DNA from 2 places in the Paenibacillus sp. ClWae2A genome. Region 1 is predicted to be linked to the other one. Evidence: a T-box and tRNA genes for the amino acid it is inferred to sense, from the RefSeq annotation. Region 1 holds a T-box; the other holds one or more tRNA genes.
What was found. The T-box of region 1 lies ahead of trpS (tryptophan--tRNA ligase). A T-box ahead of a tRNA ligase gene usually reads a tRNA of that ligase, here a tRNA-Trp.

Region 1 (10,508 bases):
TGCCTTTCAAGCCTTTGGACTTGTCTCTTCCAACTCATCGGAAGCCGGTATTATTCAGGCTATGGCCCCTGTATTCACTCTCGTTCTCGCTTCAGTCTTCCTGAAAGAACGCACATCCACGATACAGAAACTGTTCCTGCTTCTGTCTGTCGCTGGAGTGGTCTTTATTTTCATCATGCAAGGAAGCGGCATGTCTATAGGTAACCTGAAAGGCATTGCATTATTGCTACTATCCACAGTCTGTTTTGCAGGGTATGGTGTGCTTGCAAGACCATTAACCCAGAAGTACAAACCAATGGAATTAACCTGGGTCACGCTGATGGTTGGGTGTATTGTATTTAACTCCGCTTCCCTGATCCGACATGCTTCCAGCGGTTCCATGATGGACTACATCAAGCCGCTTGGAGATACATCCTATCTGGGTGCGCTCGCTTATCTGGCGATCCTCTCCACCATGATCTCCACCCTGCTCGCGAGCTATGCCCTTACTCATCTGGAGGCTTCGCAAATGAGTGTATTCAGCAATCTGTCCACGCTTATCTCCATCGTAGGGGGCGCATGGATTCTGCATGAACCTGTTAGTGGCTATCATTTTATCGGAGCATTACTGATCATCGCCGGTGTCCTTGGTACCAATATGAGCGGTCGCAAACACAGGCTGGTCAGTGGAATCAAAGCGTGATATAATTCTGGAAATTGTAAACATTTGTTATCCACGATGATGAAGAGAAGTACGTATGTCAGGACGCTACAGAGAGCCGGCGGGTGGTGGAAGTCGGTGCATCGGATATGTGGAAATGGGCTTCGGAGTTCCGAGTTGAACAAAGTCTGTATCCCTTCCTAGGAATACAACTTTCAGTAGGCGAGGCGGCATGTCCAGCCGTTATCCATGGACAGGATATCGATAGGCATGGAAGCTCATAAACGGGCTCCTGGTAGATGCCTCATCCGTATCCCTCAAGTGGGCCGCAACAGAGCGGCCAATGAAGGTGGCACCGCGAGGCACAAGCTTCGTCCTTTATTCTGTTCCGTATCGGGGAATGGAATAAAGGACGAGGCTTTTTTTTATTAAATACCTATATATGTTAACTAAACATTTACACGAGAACGCAGAGGGCAGAAATAACCTGAAGAAGCGGAGCGGTCGCCTTTATCACCAGATTTTTACCTTTGTAAATTTGAATCAAAAAAATCGGGGGATAACAGCGATCGGAAGGTTGTTCTGTCATCGGAGTGGCAAGTGTAAATAGCCTTTAGTTCAACTTATAAAGATGCAGGCTGAAAGGAGGTGATGGTCGTGGAAGACGGCTGGTGGCGACAGCTCAACGTTGAAAAATTACAAAACCAAAGGAGAATAAACCATGAACAAAAACAAGGATATTATTTTGACAGGAGATCGGACTACCGGACAACTTCATCTCGGCCATTACGTAGGCAGCCTGCGCAGTCGGGTGCAATTGCAGGAAGAGTACAAAACCTATATTTTACTGGCAGATGTTCAGGCACTCACCACCCACTATGATCAACCTGGTCTGATTGCAGATAGTGTTCATCAAGTCACGCTTGATTACCTCGCCGTAGGCATTGATCCGAACAAAGCTACCCTGTTCATTCAATCCATGATTCCAGAAATTGCTGAATTGACTGTGATCTTCTCGATGTTTGTTACCGTCAATACGCTCCGGCATAATCCGACCATCAAGAGCGAAGCACGTGATCGTGGATATACCGACCTGTACTACGGATTTCTCGGTTATCCGGTCAGTCAGGCTGCTGATATTGCATTCTGTAAAGCTACCCTTGTTCCAGCAGGAGAAGATCAGATTCCTCACATTGAGACAGCACGAAAATTGGTTCGCCGGTTCAACGAGTTATACGCTCCCATCCTCCCCGAACCTCGCATTTTGACCGGAGAGCGGCTTGGAGGGCTGGATGGCGTTGGTAAGATGAGCAAAAGCATGGGCAATGCGATCTCATTAAATGCAAGTCCTGAGGATGTAAAAGCCAAATTGATCAAGGCCAAGACTGATCCTGCCCGCATCCATCGTTCCGATCCAGGACATCCGGATATCTGCCCTGTTTTTGCCTATCATCAGCTTTTCCGCAAGGAGAACGCAGACGAAATACATGCCAGTTGCAGTCAAGGCCGGATTGGATGCAAAGATTGTAAACAGATCGCAGGTGAAGCCATCAATGATCTGCTTGCTCCTTTTCGCGAACGACGTAATTATTATGAACAGCGTGATGATCAGGTGAAAGAGATTCTTATCGAGGGTACCCGTGAGGCCAGGAAAGCGGCCCGGGAAACGATGTTAGAGATAAGAGAAGCCATGGGTATTCGTTATTTCGACTGACGGTATGAAGCGCTCCAATCACGTTAACACTGCTGAGGACAGTCTATTGGGAAAAGGAGACCCCTCAGCATGAAACGAACACAGCCTTCTTTTTTGCAAGCTATGATGTTGATCATGTTGTCCGTTGGCTTGATCAGCCATGTTCTGATTATTCCTGCCCTTTTGGCTGCGGCCAAAAGGGATTCTTGGATTTCCGTCCTGCTATCAGCCGGACCATTTCTCGTATTTGCGCTAATGCTCGCTTATGTCTCTCGTTTCCTCCAGCATCAAACTCTGCATGAATGGTTAACATCCCGTCTCGGCAAGCCCATTGGCATGTTATTTCGAGTCGGGAACAGTCTCTTTTTTCTGAGCGCAATCTATTTCACCCTGCACGATACCACGACTTGGGCCAAAACAAATTACCTGACAGAAACGCCAATTCTGGTAACCAGTATTGCCCTCATGTCTCTCTGTGCCTATGGGGCATATAAAGGCATCCGCTCACTGGCATTTACGGCAGGATTGATCCTTCCACTGGTGGTACTGCTGGGCTTCTATGTTGCAATTGTGAACACTCAATACAAGGATTACAGCCGTCTCCTGCCTGTGTTAGAACACGGCTGGCATCCGGTGCTAAATGGCATGATTTACAGTCTTGCAGGCATGTTCGAACTGCTGTTCATCTGGTATATCCAGCCTCATCTCACCAAACGTATACGTGTCTGGCAGTATCTGATGCTCGCACTCATTCTTGTGGGACTGACTGTTGGCCCACTCATTGGGGCGATTGTGGAATTTGATCCTTTTGAGGCTGCCAAAATGAGATATCCCGCCTTTGAAGAATGGCGTATTGCCTCCTTGGGCAAATACATCGCCCAAACTGACTTTTTTTCCATCTACCAGTGGCTCGCAGGGTCGTTCACCCGGATTAGTCTCGCCATGTATATTGTAATAGAAATATGGAATATTAAGAGCTCTACCAGAAGGCTTATCAGTTGTATCTCGTTAGGTGTCTTCTTTATTCTTACCATGTTGTATCCTCTGGATGATATGACCTTCGAAAAACTTCTGGTCGAATACATATTTCCGTTCAATCTCTTGTATCTGAGCGGACTTGCGATTATCGCGACGACGGTTGCCTTTATCCATTCACGCCATCAGAGGAGGAAACATCATGGAGCATCAAGCGATTGACACCACGTCCCATGAAACACTGCTTGCCTCTTTGAAAGAGCAGTTCAATCCATGTGCAGATGTTGTTATTCAGACCTTTCCTGTCAAAGACGAATCCGATCAGCCCGTCATTCTGCTCTATTGCGAAGGACTGGTAGACGGCAAACAAATCAATCAATTTATTATTCCTCGTCTGGAACAACACTCCCTGATCATTGAGGAATCACATCCCAAAGAACTGGGATTAACCTTAAATCCGATTGAGGATATCACAAATTCCAAGAAACTTAATCTGTTGATTTTTAGCGGACAACTACTGATCATTTTTGGTAATGGCGTGCAGTCCTGCAGTCTGGATATCGCCGATATCCCGGGACGCAGTCCAGAAGAATCAGCTATTGAGACATCAGTCAAAGGCCCGCGCGATGGATTCACCGAAGAACTCACTACCAACGTGGCCCTTATTCGCAAACGAATGAAAACATCCTCGATGTGTTATGAGAAATATGTCAAAGGTGGTCGTACCCAAACTGCCATTGGCCTTCTATATGTAAAAGATATTATCAATCCAGACATCCTGAAAGAAGCTAGGCACAATCTGGATCAGATTGAGATTGACGGCATTCTGGGTACCTCAATCATGGAGCGATCTGTCATGGGAGGGATTCGGAGTATTTTTCCACTCACAGATAATACCGAACGTCCTGATTTTGTCGTCGATTCCCTATTAAATGGACGTTTTGCCGTTCTCATTGAAGGTTCTCCTGTGGCGGTCATCGCACCAACTACACTTTTCAATCAGTTGAAGTCCCCGGAAGACAAAAGCACACCTTTTTTCATCGTTACCTTCGAACGGATTTTGCGTATTTCCGGTCTGCTGATTGCCTGTTTCTTCCCAGCCTTTTACATCGGCCTGACCAGTTTCAATGTGGAACAGATCCCGCTACCTCTCTTGGCTACAATTGCTGGTACTCGAATGGGCCTGCCCATGCCGGTGACGTTGGAAGCGTTCCTGATGATTTTTATGTTCGAGCTATTTAACGAAGCCGGTCGCAGGTTACCACGTGCGTTAGGGCAGACGGTCAGCGTGGTCGGTGGACTTATCATCGGGGATGCAGCCATTCGTGCCGGGATTACGTCGCCCACCATCATAGTCACGGTAGCGATCTCAGTCATCTCCAGTTACATTCTCGTGAATACCGTGCTCAGCGGGGCTACTGCACACATTCGGATCGGGATGCTACTCATCTCTTCTTTTCTTGGATTATTTGGATTTATGATTGGACTGTTCGCTCTGTTGGTTCACCTCGTATCCTTGGAGTGTTATGGCGTGTCCTATCTGTCACCCGTATCTCCCTACATTCCCGGAGACTTCACTCAGGCCGTATCCATGCCACCTTCCATGAAAAAAAACAAGCGTCCAGAAGCACTCCACACCCAAGATTCCACTCGCCGGAGAAAACGGTCATGATCAGATGGACGTCCATGAGTGGCCTACTTGTGGGGTGCTTGATCCTGCTAACGGGATGCTGGGATTCCAAAGAGGTGCAAAGTATTAACTTCATCACGGCCATTGGAATAGACTATGTGGACAACCAATATATTGCGTATGCCCAGTTGATTGACTTCTCCAGTATTGCAAAACAGGAAACGCCAACTTCTCGGGAAACAAGGGATATCTGGATTGGACGGGGCGAGGGTACTACACTCAGCATGGCTATTAATGATCTGTACGAAACGTCACAGCAGCAAACGCTCTGGACTCATGTTAAAGCCATTGTTTTATCGAAAAATGCTCTGGAAGGGAAGCTGGAGGATATATTTAACACGTTGCTGCATTCAGGTCAACTGAGATATACACCCTGGATCTACGCGACAGAGCAGAACATTCCGGAAGTGCTCTCCCCTTCTGCGCTGCTGAACCAATCCGCCCAGACGATTGAGTTATTCGAGCCCATGAGGCTATACAAACAGCATTCCGGTTATGAACCTATCCGGCTCCATCAGCTTCTCGATGGATTACGGGAACCGGCTTCCGTCATTCTTTTACCCTCGGTTTCAACGAGAAATGAAACCTGGTTCAACGGCGATAAAACTCCCCCCCTTGTTAGAATGGATGGATTTTATGTCATTTCCAAAGGCAAAAGTCAGGGTAGAGTTGCAGGAGCAGACACAGATGGTACAAGATACGTAAATTATAAGCGCGTTCATCAATATCCATTGTACGTGTATGGGAATGGTGGGAAGACTCCTGATCTAACCCTGATGCTTCGTCATCCCAAGACGAGTATCAAGGCGAGGAAACAAGGAGACGGCGTCATATTCGATCTGGTTACCTCGGTCAAAAGTTCCATCACCGAAGACCATGGAGCCTCACGCACGCCTCATGCCATGGAACAAGAAGCTGAAAAACAGATTGAATCCCAAATTCGCGATACGTTTGAAAAAAACAAGTCACGCAAGATCGATTCGTATGGCCTGGTGGAATATCTCTATCGCCACAATTTACCCTTATGGGAACAGGAAGTCGCCCAACGGGCTGATCCCCTCGAGCGTTTCAAGCTTGGCAAAGTGGAGGTCCATGTGGATATCCTTAATGCGAGCACATATAAATACAGTAAATAAAAGAAGACCTGTGACCTGCATTAGTTGCAAGGTTACCGGTCTTCTTTTGTAGGTTGCTGCATATGATGCCAAGTAGTAAGTTTATCCCACTGGATAAGCCATCACACTCATCAGAGCCAATTCTGGCTGGGTCGTGTCCAAACGGCTGTACTGGATAATGACTGGAATATTGCTTGAAACAGTAATTGCATATGGTACGCCTGACGGGATAGACTGCTCTCCAGATTGGAGCGATGCAGTACGAATATGTTTTGTTCTTCTTGCTGGCACCTCCGCTATAATATCTTCGAGTGGATCTCTGTCTTCAAAATAGATTGTGATGCTCAGCTCCGCATCCGTTATACTTGTGTTTAATACACAGATGCTCTCATGACTCTCCAGTGTGCCGCTGCTCTCCGGCGGGATGTAGCCATCAGGGATAACCCAGTAGGTATGCCCTGTGGCTGTCGGATCGTTCTTATGGGCTGATGTGCCTTGTTTGGTCGGGTCCAATGTCATTGAGTATCTCCTCCAATAATTAAGTTAAAATCGCGGGGTGGCTCGCGGGGCAGTCGCTTCGGCGGACGGATCGGGCTACGGGCCACTGTTGGCTCGGGATTTCCCCCTCAGCAGGGGAAATCCCGCTCCAAAGGCGGACGCTCCGCTCCCTCTACCCGATTCCGCCCTTCTTCGCTGCTACGCTCGCCGGACTGATTTGAAAAGATTATTGCCTTCGCTATTCGCTGGGCAACTTTTGCTGGCTCGTTACTTCGTTTAACTCGCTACAGCTTTTAAACCCCGAATAACTCGCGGGGCAGACGCTTCGGCGGACTGATTTAGAAATTATTTCCTTCGCTATTCGCTGGGCAACTTTGCTGGCTCGTTACTTTGTTTAACTCGCTTAATAATTCAAGACATGAACCTATCGCAGATACATCTGCAACGGTTGCAATTGCAGCTCGCGGATGGCTTCTGCCACCTGCTGGGCAAGGCGGCGGGCACCGCGTTCCTGAAAATGCGTGTTATCCTCCACACCTGAGGGGAAGTTCACGTACTCGCCTGGCAGCACCCACATAAAGTCGTCCTTGCTACCTTCCACGCCTGCCTGCTCAAACAGAAGACGGCTGCGCTCAGCCAGATCGATCAGTGGAACATCTTCCTCTTCCGCCAGCTCACGCACGGCGATGATATAATCGCCGTGGGTATCGGTCAATGTGCCATCATCCGCAAAGTAGCGACGATGCACCGGGGTTATGAGCACTGGACGAGCCTTGGCTTCGCGTGCAGCATCGATATACTTTTTCAAATATTCCTTATATGTTGTGAATGGGTCCGTCCCACGTTCAGGGTCCGGCTTCTCATCGTTATGTCCAAATTGAATAAACAGAAAATCCTCCGGCTTGATTCGCTCCATAATGGCGCTGAGTCTGCCTTCATTAATAAAACTGCGGGAACTTCGGCCTGACTGGGCGTGGTTATCCACTGCCACATCATGTTTGAACTGTGCTGGCAATAGCTGGCCCCAACCACAATACGGATATCCACTTTCCGGCTGATCTGTTACGGTTGAATCCCCGGCAAGAAATACGGTCATCGTCTGATTCGCAAGGGTAATCTCTAACGCATTGATTCTTGGCGCGGGACCAGAAAATGACAGACGAAGTCTGCCGCTGCGAACAACCACCGAGAATCGCACCTCTGCACATTGTCCGGGAAGTGTGCGAATGGTTGGCAGTACAAGCCTGCCCTCACCAGCTTTCACGCGGGTCACTGTCTCAGCCAATTCATCACCTGCAACAAGTAAAACTTGGTAGGTTCCGTCGGGAACATCCACGATGAACGATGCTTTGAGCGGAATACAGAAGCCCGAACGCAATCGGGCAGACATGGTTGTCTGCCCAGGTTTGTTATGATGTTGTTTCATGGAATTCGGCACATCCTCATCTCCGATGCGATGTTTCTCATACACCAGAGAACCTGCTTCGAATCCGTATCCTCCACGTTCCTCATATGCGGTTGTTGCAGTTACTTTCAGATAATCCCCTGTCTCACCTGCTCTTCCCGAGTCCGGTCCAAAGTTAAACTTCCAGCTGGTCACGGACACTGCATGGCCCTCTGCCGCTGCCTCCATGGCAACGGCCTGACTACCCTGAGCTTTATTCAAAAGCGATAACCTCCTTGGTTAACTTTCGTAAACGTTCATTCGGGCGAAGATACGAAGATACAGTAATCTGGCTTATCCTTTCAATCCGCTGGTGCTCATCCCTTGAACAATTTGTTTTTGGAAGATGAAGAACACAGCTACAACCGGAACCAGACTGACGATGGACATGGCGAACATTGCGCCCCAGTTGGAGGCAGATTCGCTATCCAGGAACATTTTCAGCGCCATCGATACGGTATATTTCTCAGGCGAGTTCAGGTACAATACCGGACCGAGCAGATCTTCCCATCTCCAGTAGAAGGAGAAAATCGCTGCTGTTGCCAGAGAAGACTTGATGAGCGGCATAATAATCTGGATATACAATCTGAATTTGTTACATCCATCGATGGTTGCAGCCTCATCCAGTTCCTTCGGAATCGTTCGAATGAACTGTACCATCAGGAAGATGAAGAACGGCATTCCGAAGAATGTAGGGACAACGATTGGAAGAATCGTATTTAGCCAACCCAGCTTCGTGAAGATAATGTATTGAGGAACCAATACCACGTCATGCGGCAGCATCAGCGTCAACATCATAATGGAGAACCAGAAGCTACGTCCCTTGAAGTTAAGTCTGGCAAAACCAAAAGCGATCAGTGATGACGATATCACAGCACCGATGGTAGATATCACTACGATTACAAGTGAGTTGGTGATGTAATCCATGAACGGTCTTCCCGCTGTGCCTTTCCAACCATCCACATAGTTACTCCAAATCCACTCGGTAGGAAACAGAGTGTCCGCAGTGACAAAGATCGTGCGGCTTTCCTTGAAGGAACTGAAGAGCATCCAAAGTACGGGATACAACATCAGGAGGGCAAGCGCTGCAACGAACAGGTGATAAATGGGCCATTTTACATTTCTCCAAACCATCGTTACTTCCCTCCTTCAGATTCGTAGAACACCCAGTACTTGGATGTCAGGAACACGGCTATCGTGAGCATACCGATCATGATCAGCATGATCCAGGCCATCGCCGAAGCATAACCCATGTTGTTAAACATAAATGCCTGACGGAACAGATACAGAGAGTACAGCATGGTACCATCCATTGGACCGCCTTCTCCTTTGGAGATAATGTAGGCTGGTACAAACGTCATGAATGCACCAATTGTTTGCATAATCATATTAAATAGAACGATCGGGCTAAGGAGCGGCAAGGTAATGCTGAAAAATTTCCGAACAGGATTCGCACCATCTACACCTGCTGCCTCGTACATCTCAGTGGGGATATTCTTGAGACCAGCCAGGAAGATCAGCATAGACGAACCGAATTGCCACACAGACAGTGAGATAAGCATAACGAGAGACGCATTCGGGTCACCAAACCAGCTGATTGGCCCGATCCCAATTGCCGTTAGTGCACTGTTGATAACACCCTCATTACTAAAGAGGTTACGCCACATAATGGATACGGCTACACTACCACCGATAATGGATGGCAGGTAGTACAGCGTCCGGTACGTTCCGATCATACGAGAGCCAGTGTTCAGGACCATCGCTACGAAGAGGGCAAAGATCAATCTTAACGGTACCCCAATGAATACATACAGAAACGTCACTTTGACCGAGTTCCAATATTTCGGGTCATCAAAAAACATTTTGGTGTAGTTATCAAGCCCAATCCACCGCGGAGAAGTGAACAAGTTATAACTCGTGAACGACATATATAAGGACACAAACATGGGGATGAGTGTGAAGCCCAGGAATCCAATAATAAACGGGCTTATGAACGCATATCCAGTTAAGTTTCTACGTAACGACGAATACTGCCTCAATGGAACGAACCTCCTTCATGGATCAGCTTGCTCCCTCATCCTTGCTTCGTTCATCTGGACGGGGAAAGGCCCTCGCATTCGCGAGTAGCCCCATTCCCGACCATCCCTGAAGTGGGACGAGCAAGCCATCATTCAACTGTTATTTATTGTTCGCAAGTACAGATTCGGCGTTCTTGCGGAATGTTTCTGCTGCCTGTTCAGGTGTAATTTTGCCAAAGTTCAACTCTTCAACCACATCTGCCAGAGCAGAGATTACTTCAGGTGAACCAACCGGTGGCGGAGAACTCATTGGTGAAGCTTTTGGCTCCATGGCTGCTACGAATTCAAAGACTTGTTTGGTTGCGTCACTCAGCTCAGGTGCGATAGCTTCTTTGATTGCTCCTGAGATTGGCACACCGCGCTCACCTTTGATCA
Region 2 (10,508 bases), on a different contig from region 1:
GTATGTAAGACCCCTTGAAGACGACGAGGTAGATAGGCTGGGGGTGGAAGTGCAGCAATGCATGGAGCTGACCAGTACTAATCGGTCGAGGGCTTATCCAATAGCAAGTTCTAAATCGCATGTTTCGTTTCGAATCTAGTTTTCAGAGAACGATCTCTGAAGCATATTCCCTGATAGCTCAGTTGGTAGAGCACTCGACTGTTAATCGAGTTGTCACAGGTTCGAGCCCTGTTCGGGGAGCCATATGGAGAGGTGTCCGAGCTGGCCGAAGGAGCACGATTGGAAATCGTGTAGGCGTCACAAGCGTCTCGAGGGTTCGAATCCCTCTCTCTCCGCCATAATAATAAGGCCCGTTGGTCAAGGGGTTAAGACACCTCCCTTTCACGGAGGTAACAGGGGTTCGAATCCCCTACGGGTCATATTAACTTCAAAAAAAGAAGTTGATTTTTACAACAAGATTATGATATGATCATAAATGTGTTGTTCGGAGGCTTAGCTCAGCTGGGAGAGCATCTGCCTTACAAGCAGAGGGTCGGGGGTTCGATCCCCTCAGCCTCCACCATATAATTTTTTATAACGACGCGGGGTGGAGCAGCCCGGTAGCTCGTCGGGCTCATAACCCGAAGGCCGCAGGTTCAAATCCTGCCCCCGCAATTAAACTTTCCTTTGAGAAAGTACTATGGAACCGTGGTGTAGTTGGCCTAACATGCCTGCCTGTCACGCAGGAGATCGCGGGTTCGAATCCCGTCGGTTCCGCCATTTAATCTTTACATGAGGCAAACTGTTCACTACATCTGCTGTATGGCACTGATGCCCTATATAAAGTGTAAGGAATTAAAATTAGACTTTATTATGGCTCGGTAGCTCAGTCGGTAGAGCAGAGGACTGAAAATCCTCGTGTCGGCGGTTCGATTCCGTCCCGAGCCACCATTTTCAAAACAATTTAATATGCCGGTGTAGCTCAACTGGTAGAGCAACTGACTTGTAATCAGTAGGTTGGGGGTTCAAGTCCTCTCGCCGGCACCATGTAATCCTGGAGGATTAGCGAAGTGGCCAAACGCATCAGACTGTAAATCTGCTCCCGTACGGGTTCGGTGGTTCGAATCCATCATCCTCCACCAGTTTTTAGGGGCATAGTTTAAAGGTAGAACAACGGTCTCCAAAACCGTTGGTGTGGGTTCAATTCCTGCTGCCCCTGCCAATTAACTTTTAAGAAACTAACTTTTTTGTGGCGATCGTGGCGAAGTGGTTAACGCACCGGTTTGTGGATCCGGCATTCGGGGGTTCAATTCCCCTCGATCGCCCCTTTGTTTTTTCATTTTTTATTGGGGATTAGCCAAGCGGTAAGGCAACGGACTTTGACTCCGTCATGCATAGGTTCAAATCCTATATCCCCAGCCATTATGCGGACGTGGCTCAGCGGTAGAGCATCGCCTTGCCAAGGCGAGGGTCGCGGGTTCGATTCCCGTCGTCCGCTCCAAATTATGGCGCCATAGCCAAGTGGTAAGGCACAGCTCTGCAAAAGCTTTATCCCCAGTTCGAATCTGGGTGGCGCCTCCAGCATATGCCGGCGTGGCGGAATGGCAGACGCGCTCGACTCAAAATCGAGTGGGAAACCGTGGAGGTTCGAGTCCTCTCGCCGGTATATTAAATAACCCTGCAAGTTGCTTATGCAATTTGTGGGGTTATTTTTATTTTATGTGAAACGATTTATGTGCAGTAAGAAAATCTAGAGTAAGAGAAGATGGAAGTTAATAAAGATTGACGTATGATTATATTCAGTATATTGTAGATAAGTGAAGTCTTTAATGTAGAGGAGTGAAGTAGAGTGACTAATGGAATAAATGTATCGGATACCGATCTGTTATTTGATCTTTCTGTATGGGAAGAGGCATGGAAGAATCGTCCGAGAAGTTCAAAATATAAGATGAAAAGCGCCCCCTTTAATACAGAAGAAGCATTTGAGCGGTGGGCAAGAGATTATCATGCACAGTCGTTCACTGAAGAAGGAAAGCAGCGTTCTGAACGCATTATGGGCTGGATTGAAAATCAGGGTGTGGAATTCGCAGGGTTATCCATTTTGGACATTGGAGCGGCCTCAGGCATATTTACTATTCCTTTTGCAGAAAAGGGGGCTTGTGTAACCGCAGTTGAACCTTCTGAGTTGCTTGTATCCCTTATGAAAGAGACGATACCTTCATCTTTGGAATCCAATATCGAAATCGTAAACGAACGATATGAAGAAATCTCCATTGAGGATAAGGGTTGGGAGAAGAAATATGACTTTGCATTTGCATCCATGTGTCCGGCGATGTCGGATTGGGAAACGATTGAGCAGGCGATTAACTGTGCCCGGAAGTATGTTTATATAAGTACTATGGCGGGCCAGAGGGAACACACACTAATGGATGAACTTAAGGATGTACTGGGTGTAACTTCTTCATACAAAGCCGGTGATATGGGGTATATCCAACAGTTGCTGTATTTGAAGGGTTATTCATACACCATGATCATTACGAGAGAAGTTAACTCATTGGAAGTACCGATGGAAGAGATTATCGAGAAGCTGCCAGAATGGCTTAATACGTATGAGTTACCATCGGATGAAGATTCTCTCAGACTGGCTGAGAAGTACATTCGGGATACGTACAGGGATAGTACGGTGACCTTCTCACGTGGAGCAAGGTTTGGTAAAATTTTAATTCAACTTGAACAGCCAAATATGAAAACAGTTCGCACTAAGGATAAGCGATAATTCGGGTAAGCTTGGCACGTGTACTGATAATCAGGAATTGAGACGGAGACAATGTAGTCTGACGTCTAAGATGACACTAGGAAGCATCACACTGCCAAGCAAGAAGATGCACGTGTGAAACATATGAAGTTAAGATTGCAGAAGTGAAGTTGTAAGTGGAGGGAGCAGGTTATGTGCTCCCTCTTTTTTGAAGCCACTAATTCATCGACTGCTTTGAACCAGACCCTCGTTTATTCAGAGATATTCGAGACAACGAAAAACAAAACACATACCTCGTTTTCAGAGAATGATCTCTGAAGCATATTCCCTGATATTTCAGTTGGTAGAGCACTCGACGGTTAATCGAGTTGTCACAGGTCTTAGCCCTATTCGGGGAGCCATATGGAGGGGATCCAAGCTGGCCGAAGGAGTACGACTTACAATCGTGCTCCTTTTCTAATTTCTGTTCGACACTTCTGGTTTCTGCTTACGCTCCCGATACTGGCCGGGGGTGATTCCTTCCCATTTACGGAATGATCGGATAAAATTTTGCGGATTGTTGTACCGAAGTCGTGCTGCGATATCTTTAACGGTTAGATCACTTTCGTCCAGCCATTTTTTAGCGATGTTAAATCGGTACTTGGTCAGATATTCACTAAATGCACAGCCGGTCTCTTTGCGGAAAACACTACTTAAGTAGTTGGCATTGTAGTGAAGCTTCAAGGCACATTCCTCAAGCGTCAGATCTTTATCATAATCTTGATGAATCATGGCAATCATCCTCTCTGATATATGCTGATACTGGGCATACTGTCTTGATTTAAAAACCAGGATGATGGGCAAGATGACCTGATGGTTAAACCATTCCTCAACTTCAGCGGCGTACTGCAAACCATGAAGTTCATGAAACATCGATCCACGACCTTGGGAGATCTGTCCGAGTCGTATGCCGGATTCCTGAGTCATTTGCAAAATATGCGTCAGCAGCTTCATAAGAGCCACCTGATATTCCTCTGGTGTACACTCCATACCAAAGATCACTTCAAGCAGCTGTTGCAGAAGAACAGAGGCCTGGACTTCGTCCGCACTTTGAATAGCTTGAATCAGCGAATATTCCAATGATTCCGGGTAGGTCATGGACCAAGTGGGAGCGTAATGATCTGTGTTCTCATATTGAAAAATAATGCCTGTTCCCAGCTTCATCCGATGCCTCAATGCTTCCATTGCTTCTGTATAAGCTTGAGGGATGTGGTATAGAGAGCTGTGTGGCTGGCTGAAACCTATACTGACTTGAAGAGTTAGAATCTCATCCATCTGTTGTTGTAACTGGTCTGTTAATACATATAGTTGCTGTGAAAAAATAAAATGATCCTGTTCAACGGTGCCAATCACCGTGACTACCGTATGTTCCAGCACAATGGGAAGCAATTGCTGGTTATGCACAACTGTTTCCTCCAATATATTCTGAATAGCGAATAATAAGAGGTCACGGTCATTAGCACTATATTTTGTATGATTAACAAGATCGGCCTGTAGTGTAATAACAGCAATTTGTTGCCATTCCCGAACCTGATGCGTGTAGCCATATTCATTCAGGGTGTTATGAAGAGTATGAACAGGGCTCTTGCCCTGAAACAGATTCATCATAAAATGAGTGCGAATCTGCAACAGATGCATATTAAGTGTGTTCTCTAATTGGGAGCGAGAGGCAGATAATTGTGAGACCCCAGCTCTAATCTGCTCGAACTCATCAGAAAATGGTGGTGATTGCTGAGCTACGGTATTTCCTTCTTTGGACAGGTGGTTGTCACCAAGTTGAGTTAAAAGTTTACGAATCGGGACATGCATTCGCTTGGAGCCGAGCCATGCGAGTAATAATGAAAGTAAAAGTAAGAAGATACTGATATACAAGGTGTGCAATCCGATATCGATATATTCTTGTGTCAGAATATTGGTAGGTGAGATTAGAACATAAGTCCATCCTTTTAAGGTAGAAGGGCTATACGTCAGAGAATAATGTGTATCGGCGATCTTAACTTCCCGTTTTTCAAAGCCTGTTGAAAATGTGATGGGTGATAGTTTGATTATATTGGCTTCCGTATCCCGATCCTGTATTCCAATGGCAGACAACGGTTGTCCAATGTATACAGGATCGGGATGGACCAAGATACGTTGTTCCCGATTCAAAATGATCAGTCCTGAGGCAGCATTGCCTAAGGAGGCTTCTCCTAGTGTGTTTTGCAAAGAGCATGCAGGGATTCCCGCAATCAGGGCAGCATCGGAAGACGTATTCAGATTCGGAATAGATCTCGCAAGGGCAATATGATAAATACAGCCTGTACCGGGTGAACGCTCATCATTGCTGAACACCGATGAAGGGGAGAGTTGCCATCCAGAAGTTAACGTATCCGATATCAATTCCTTCATGGGAAGAGCCAATGGAAAATCCGTATTACGATATAATCCGGCATGATCAATAAGCCAATTCTGAGATTGATTCACCAGGGTAATATCCAGCAAAGGTTCCCATGACCTCATATTCTGAAATTCGCTCTGTAGTTTGTCGGCAAGTAAAGGTCCTTTCCCTTGTAGTGATGAAGAAGAAGCAGACAGGGAACGGAGGGTTACTGGAGAGCGAACGGCCTGATCAAGCATATAACTGACTGTAGCGAGTTTGTGCTCTACGTTGGATTGCATTTGTTCCAGCAACTGTCTGTTGGCCTGCGTACGATGCAGCTCAGTTTGGTTTGATGAATAGATAAATGCGGCAATTCCCGTTAACAAAATGGGCAGGGTGCTTAACAGGATTCCGAAGATAATCATTTTATGGAGATAGCTGATTGGTCGCACAGTTTCAGTTCCACTCCTGACATTAGTAATAGTAACACTTCCTATTTTAGTAAACGCTTACATATAGAACAATCTAAAATTTGTTTATTTGGATAAAAAAGTAATTTAGTAAGAGGGTTTAGGAGCAGAGATAAGGGATTACTGACAGATAATCTTGCAGAAAATGCTAGAGAAACGGCTTGGACTAACTATCCTGAACGGAATCATGAGAAACGAAATAGCAGTGTGAACGTAAATAGAGACATGGACACCATCTCTCTACAGGTCGATATCGGCTAAATGGTAGCCTGAATACGGGTAATAGAAGGTATCTTGGAGTGCTATTCAGCTTAGGTGGAACGTTGGTCTTATATAGGGACAGTCAAAGGTCCAACTAGATCCCCGACCTGAGTCTAGGATGAAAAACCGTCCACGGTCTGTTTTGAAAAGTCGCGGAATCCCCTAGAATAAGGACATAAGGTTAAACAAGAAACACGGAAACAAAAAAACAAGAAACAAACGAACAAATGACTCAACACATTAAAACGAACGAATGGAAAGGGCGGTGAACAACAATTATGAGATTGAATAAGGGAAATGGATGGGCGATTGTATTGATTGCGCTGGGTGCACTACTCCTCTTCGGAAAGTTAACTCCACTTCTTGGACACTTAATGGGTTATCTGATTCCGGTACTGATGATTGCACTGGGATACTACGGGGTTAAACGAGGGAATGTGATGCTTGGCTGGATTGTTCTCATCATCGGTATTATCTCACTGATGGGTAAACTGGCATGGTTGATCGGACCGATCATCGCGATCGGGTTAATCATCTTTGGTATCTCAATGCTAAGCAATAACCGCAGTCGTCGTGGTCGGTACTAAGCTTTCACGATTATGAAAAGGAGGGACAGAACATAATGAGTGTATTTCGTCGAATGCGGGATATTACCGTAGCCAATCTGAACGAACATTTGGAGCAAAGTCAGGACCCAGTCAAACTGATTGATCAGTTCCTGGTCTCGACCCGCCAAGACATCGGTGAAGCCGAGAAACTTCGTCATCAATATGCAAGCCATACCAGACAAATGAAACAACAAGCCGATCAGGCAGCAGGTATGGTGAACAAACGGGAAGAACAGGCTTCCATGGCTCTGAAAGCAGGGGAAGAACATCTCGCTAAGCTGGCCTTGCAGGAGAAAATCCTCCACGAGGAAAAAATGGAACAGTACAATGAATTGTATGCACAAAGTTATGCGGCATTACAGGAGTTGGATGAACAGATCGACCAGCTGAAGGTTGAATATCAGAATGTATACAGCAAACGCCAATATTACTACGCTCGTATGCAGACGATTCAGTTACAGCAACGTATGAACCAGAGAGGCAATCACAACGGTCAGAATGTACCCCGTATGTTTAACCGACTGGATGATCAAGTCTCTGATCTCGAATATGAAGCACAAAGTCTCCGCGATATCCGGCGGATGAATCAAGATGGTTCAGGAGTGACTGGCAGCATGTCATCCTCTACGCTGGATAAGGAACTGGAACGCTTAAGACAGAAATTGAACAATGACAGAAAGGAGTAGTCACATGAGTAAATTATACCGCTCGGCGCGTAATCGAATGCTAACAGGTTTGATCGGTGGCATTTCTGAAAATCTCGGATTGAGTACCACGCTGCTACGTATCATCTTCTTCATCAGTATTTTCGCTACGGGAGGTACATCATTGTTGATCTACTTCATCGCTGCGTTGGTGGTACCCAAGGAATCCAATCACGTTGATCCATATGCTTATGATTCCAACGTAAGAGGATACAAGTAAACGAAAGGAGCAAGCACATGAGCAAATTATACCGCTCAACGCGTGACCGGATGTTAACCGGCTTGTGCGGCGGAATTTCCGAAACCATCGGAATGGATTCCACCCTGCTGCGTATCATCTTTGTTATCAGTATCTTCGTAACTGGCGGCACGTCGTTGTTAATATACTTTATTGCAGCACTGGTGGTACCAAAAGAACCGTATCCGCCTTATGATCCATATGGCTACGGTCCGGGCCCAGGCCCTGGTCCTGGCAGAGGATACGACAACTATGATCATCAGCCACCAAGAGGTCCTTTTCAAAATAATCACAACCAGCAAGGTCCTGGTAACTTCGGTCCCGGCCCTGGATTCAACGGCAGACCTCAATCTGGTCCCCGTTCTTATGACAACAACGCCTACGGAGCAGGAGCACCACAAGAAAGTGAACTTGATTCCATGATGAAAGATATCGAGAAAAAAGCACTGAAAAAAGAAGTTGAAGAGCTTCGCCAAAAATTATCTCGTTACGAGAAGGGAGAAAAGTAAAATGGGAGTATTTAAACGGATTAAGGATATGACGAAAGCATCGGTAAATGATATGTTGGATAAAGTAGAGGACCCGATTGTAATGTTGAACCAGTACTTGCGTGATATGGAGGCTGAGATTCATGAGGCAGAGGTAACTGTTGCCAAACAAATGGCAAATGAGCGTCGCATGAAACAACGTTTGGATGAAGCGGAGCGTACTTCGGTACAACGTGAGTCCCAAGCAGAAGCTGCTCTGTCTAACGGTCAGGAAGAAGTGGCACGCAAATTGTTGGAAGAGAAAATCTACTTTGATCAAAAAATTACGGAGTACAGCGAACTGCATGCACAGTCCGAAGCACAAGCAAAAGATCTGTTGCAACAGTTGCATGATATGAAAGATGAGTTCTACAAAATGCGTAACAAACGTAATGAACTCGTATCCCGTGCACAAATGGCAAAAGCCAAAAAACAAATGTCTTCCATCAACAGCTTGCATTCGATAGAAAGTGGCGGCGCATCACTTGGATTCCACCGCATGGAAGAGAAAATCATGCAGCTTGAAGCTGAAGCTGACGTAGCTCGTGCACCTTATCGCAACACATCATCCACGTATACGAATCCTGTAGATGTGGAAAAACAGTTCAAAGTGGATCAGCAATTACAAGCCCTCAAAAACAAAATGGGCAATGGTTCCAAGAATGAAGCGAACGGAACTTCAAAAGAATAACTGTTCGCTTAGTGGACAATATGATATTCTATAAATCGTGTATAATGTACGGTTGGTAGAACAAAAGTTAAGCCATACAGGACTTCATTGCCTGGTATGGCTTTTCCGTTGAATAAAGAGAGATTAACTTACAGAGGAGGTGCGGCGGGGATGAATCAAAAGAGTAAATGGCTTGCAGTTGTCATTATGATTATTGGCACAATGATGTTATTGAATGACAATATTAACTTCCTGACCGCTGCCGCACTTATTCTGTTAACGGTTGGAATGCTTCAAGTTCGCAATGGGGATACCCGCAAAGGTCATCGGTATCTTGGCATTGGTGCGGCACTGTTATTGCTGGATAATTTAATGATTGTATTTTTGATTGTACTTGCTTCTTTAGCTTACTTTTATTCAAAAAACAAAAAGATTCATCTGGACGAAGGCGTTATGAAGAAACAGAATTTTATGGCTCGTTACTACTGGGATCAATCATCCTGGACGTTACGTAGTATGAGTCTGTGGCATGCCATAGGTGAGGTTAACGCCGATCTATCTCTTTCGATTCCGGAGGAGAAACAAACGATTGTGCTGCTGCAAGGAGTTATGGGTAATGTTCGCCTTACACTACCAGAAGATTATGGTGTGGAGATTGAAGCATCGGTTCTTTTCGGCCGGATTAATCTTCTTGGAGAACAAGATAGCGGCATGATGAACAAATTAGTATGGAGAACGCCTGGATATGAATCCAGTGAATATAAAGCAAAATTTGTCATTTCTTATATTGTTGGCGACCTAAACATCAGTAATCCGTAGTAAAATAGATGAAGAGAAGGAGGAGACCCCGATGAAGACAAAACGACATACCGACATGGTAACCCGAAGTATGGGTGAAGGGATCCTCCTGGTTTTCATTGTGCTCGCTGTTATTTTGTATGTATTGTATACATATGGTTATCTTGCTCCGTTTGCAGGCTGGCGGCATCTGATTCAGTCGGGTCTGGCTCTATTGCTGCTTCTGATTGGGATCGGTGCGGTCTTTGGGTTCTATCAGAGTTACCGGGTTAAACGCCGGCTTGAACTGCTGCGGGAAACACTTCTACTGTGGGAGAAGGGCTCTCTATCACGCACTGTACCTGATCTGGGCGATGATGATGTGGGCCGTTTAAGTGAGCAACTCGGACGAATCGGCAAAAAGTGGGAAGATCAGATATCTTCGCTCCAGCGATTGTCTACTCATAATGCACAGCTTGCTGAACAAGCCAGAATTACGGCTATTGTGGAAGAGCGGCAACGTTTGGCACGGGAACTGCATGATGCGGTATCGCAGCAATTGTTCGCGATATCCATGACAGCAACAGCCGTTGGACGGAAGATGGAGAAGGATTTTGAACGTGCTCAGAGGCAGGTGGCTTTGATTGAGGAAATGGCTTCGGTAGCTCAGTCCGAGATGCGTGCGTTACTGTTACATCTGCGGCCAGTCTATCTGGAGGGTAAACATCTCGAACAAGGTCTGCGTGATCTGGTGATGGAATTGAAAACAAAAGTACCCATGGACATTGTGCTCGAAATGGACGAAGACATTGATCTGATCAAAGGCATCGAGAATCATCTGTTTCGAATCGTTCAGGAGGCTATGTCCAATACGTTACGGCATGCAAAAGCGGATAAAATGGAGATACGGATCCAGCGCCGTACTGATGCGATCCGGGTATTGATTCGTGATGATGGGCAAGGCTTCGATCTGGATGAGAATAAACAAGCTTCCTACGGTCTGGCTAACATGCGTGAACGTGTTACGGAGATTGGTGGAGCCATACAATTTGTAACAGCGCCTGGTAAGGGAACGCGGATTGAGATTACGATACCTTTGATGAACGATGAAAGCGAGGAAG

Region 2: it encodes a tRNA-Trp, which carries the amino acid that the T-box ahead of trpS (tryptophan--tRNA ligase) is inferred to sense. The anticodon was not compared.

What each region holds. Positions count from the first base shown of each region.
Region 1 covers NZ_JAULSQ010000017.1:54,130-64,637, reverse strand. The annotation lists gene QVE09_RS28830 (DMT family transporter) at 1-682, shown strand, start outside; T-box leader at 710-1,022, shown strand; gene trpS (tryptophan--tRNA ligase) at 1,362-2,354, shown strand; gene QVE09_RS28820 (GerAB/ArcD/ProY family transporter) at 2,424-3,530, shown strand; gene QVE09_RS28815 (spore germination protein) at 3,511-4,980, shown strand; gene QVE09_RS28810 (Ger(x)C family spore germination protein) at 4,977-6,134, shown strand; gene QVE09_RS28805 (sensory rhodopsin transducer) at 6,216-6,632, opposite strand; gene QVE09_RS28800 (rhamnogalacturonan acetylesterase) at 7,036-8,244, opposite strand; gene QVE09_RS28795 (carbohydrate ABC transporter permease) at 8,350-9,189, opposite strand; gene QVE09_RS28790 (carbohydrate ABC transporter permease) at 9,192-10,094, opposite strand; gene QVE09_RS28785 (ABC transporter substrate-binding protein) at 10,234-10,508, opposite strand, start outside.
Region 2 covers NZ_JAULSQ010000005.1:339,723-350,230, reverse strand. The annotation lists partial or broken rRNA gene QVE09_RS18390 (23S ribosomal RNA) at 1-101, shown strand, start outside; tRNA gene QVE09_RS18385 (tRNA-Asn) at 168-243, shown strand; tRNA gene QVE09_RS18380 (tRNA-Ser) at 247-338, shown strand; tRNA gene QVE09_RS18375 (tRNA-Glu) at 348-419, shown strand; tRNA gene QVE09_RS18370 (tRNA-Val) at 487-562, shown strand; tRNA gene QVE09_RS18365 (tRNA-Met) at 581-654, shown strand; tRNA gene QVE09_RS18360 (tRNA-Asp) at 682-759, shown strand; tRNA gene QVE09_RS18355 (tRNA-Phe) at 855-930, shown strand; tRNA gene QVE09_RS18350 (tRNA-Thr) at 951-1,026, shown strand; tRNA gene QVE09_RS18345 (tRNA-Tyr) at 1,036-1,121, shown strand; tRNA gene QVE09_RS18340 (tRNA-Trp) at 1,128-1,201, shown strand; tRNA gene QVE09_RS18335 (tRNA-His) at 1,232-1,304, shown strand; tRNA gene QVE09_RS18330 (tRNA-Gln) at 1,327-1,401, shown strand; tRNA gene QVE09_RS18325 (tRNA-Gly) at 1,406-1,480, shown strand; tRNA gene QVE09_RS18320 (tRNA-Cys) at 1,487-1,560, shown strand; tRNA gene QVE09_RS18315 (tRNA-Leu) at 1,567-1,645, shown strand; gene QVE09_RS18310 (class I SAM-dependent methyltransferase) at 1,829-2,755, shown strand; tRNA gene QVE09_RS18305 (tRNA-Asn) at 3,060-3,135, shown strand; gene QVE09_RS18300 (helix-turn-helix domain-containing protein) at 3,191-5,584, opposite strand; gene QVE09_RS18295 (LiaF transmembrane domain-containing protein) at 6,142-6,450, shown strand; gene QVE09_RS18290 (PspA/IM30 family protein) at 6,486-7,157, shown strand; gene QVE09_RS18285 (PspC domain-containing protein) at 7,162-7,395, shown strand; gene QVE09_RS18280 (PspC domain-containing protein) at 7,413-7,922, shown strand; gene QVE09_RS18275 (PspA/IM30 family protein) at 7,924-8,631, shown strand; gene liaF (cell wall-active antibiotics response protein LiaF) at 8,782-9,429, shown strand; gene QVE09_RS18265 (sensor histidine kinase) at 9,461-10,508, shown strand, end outside.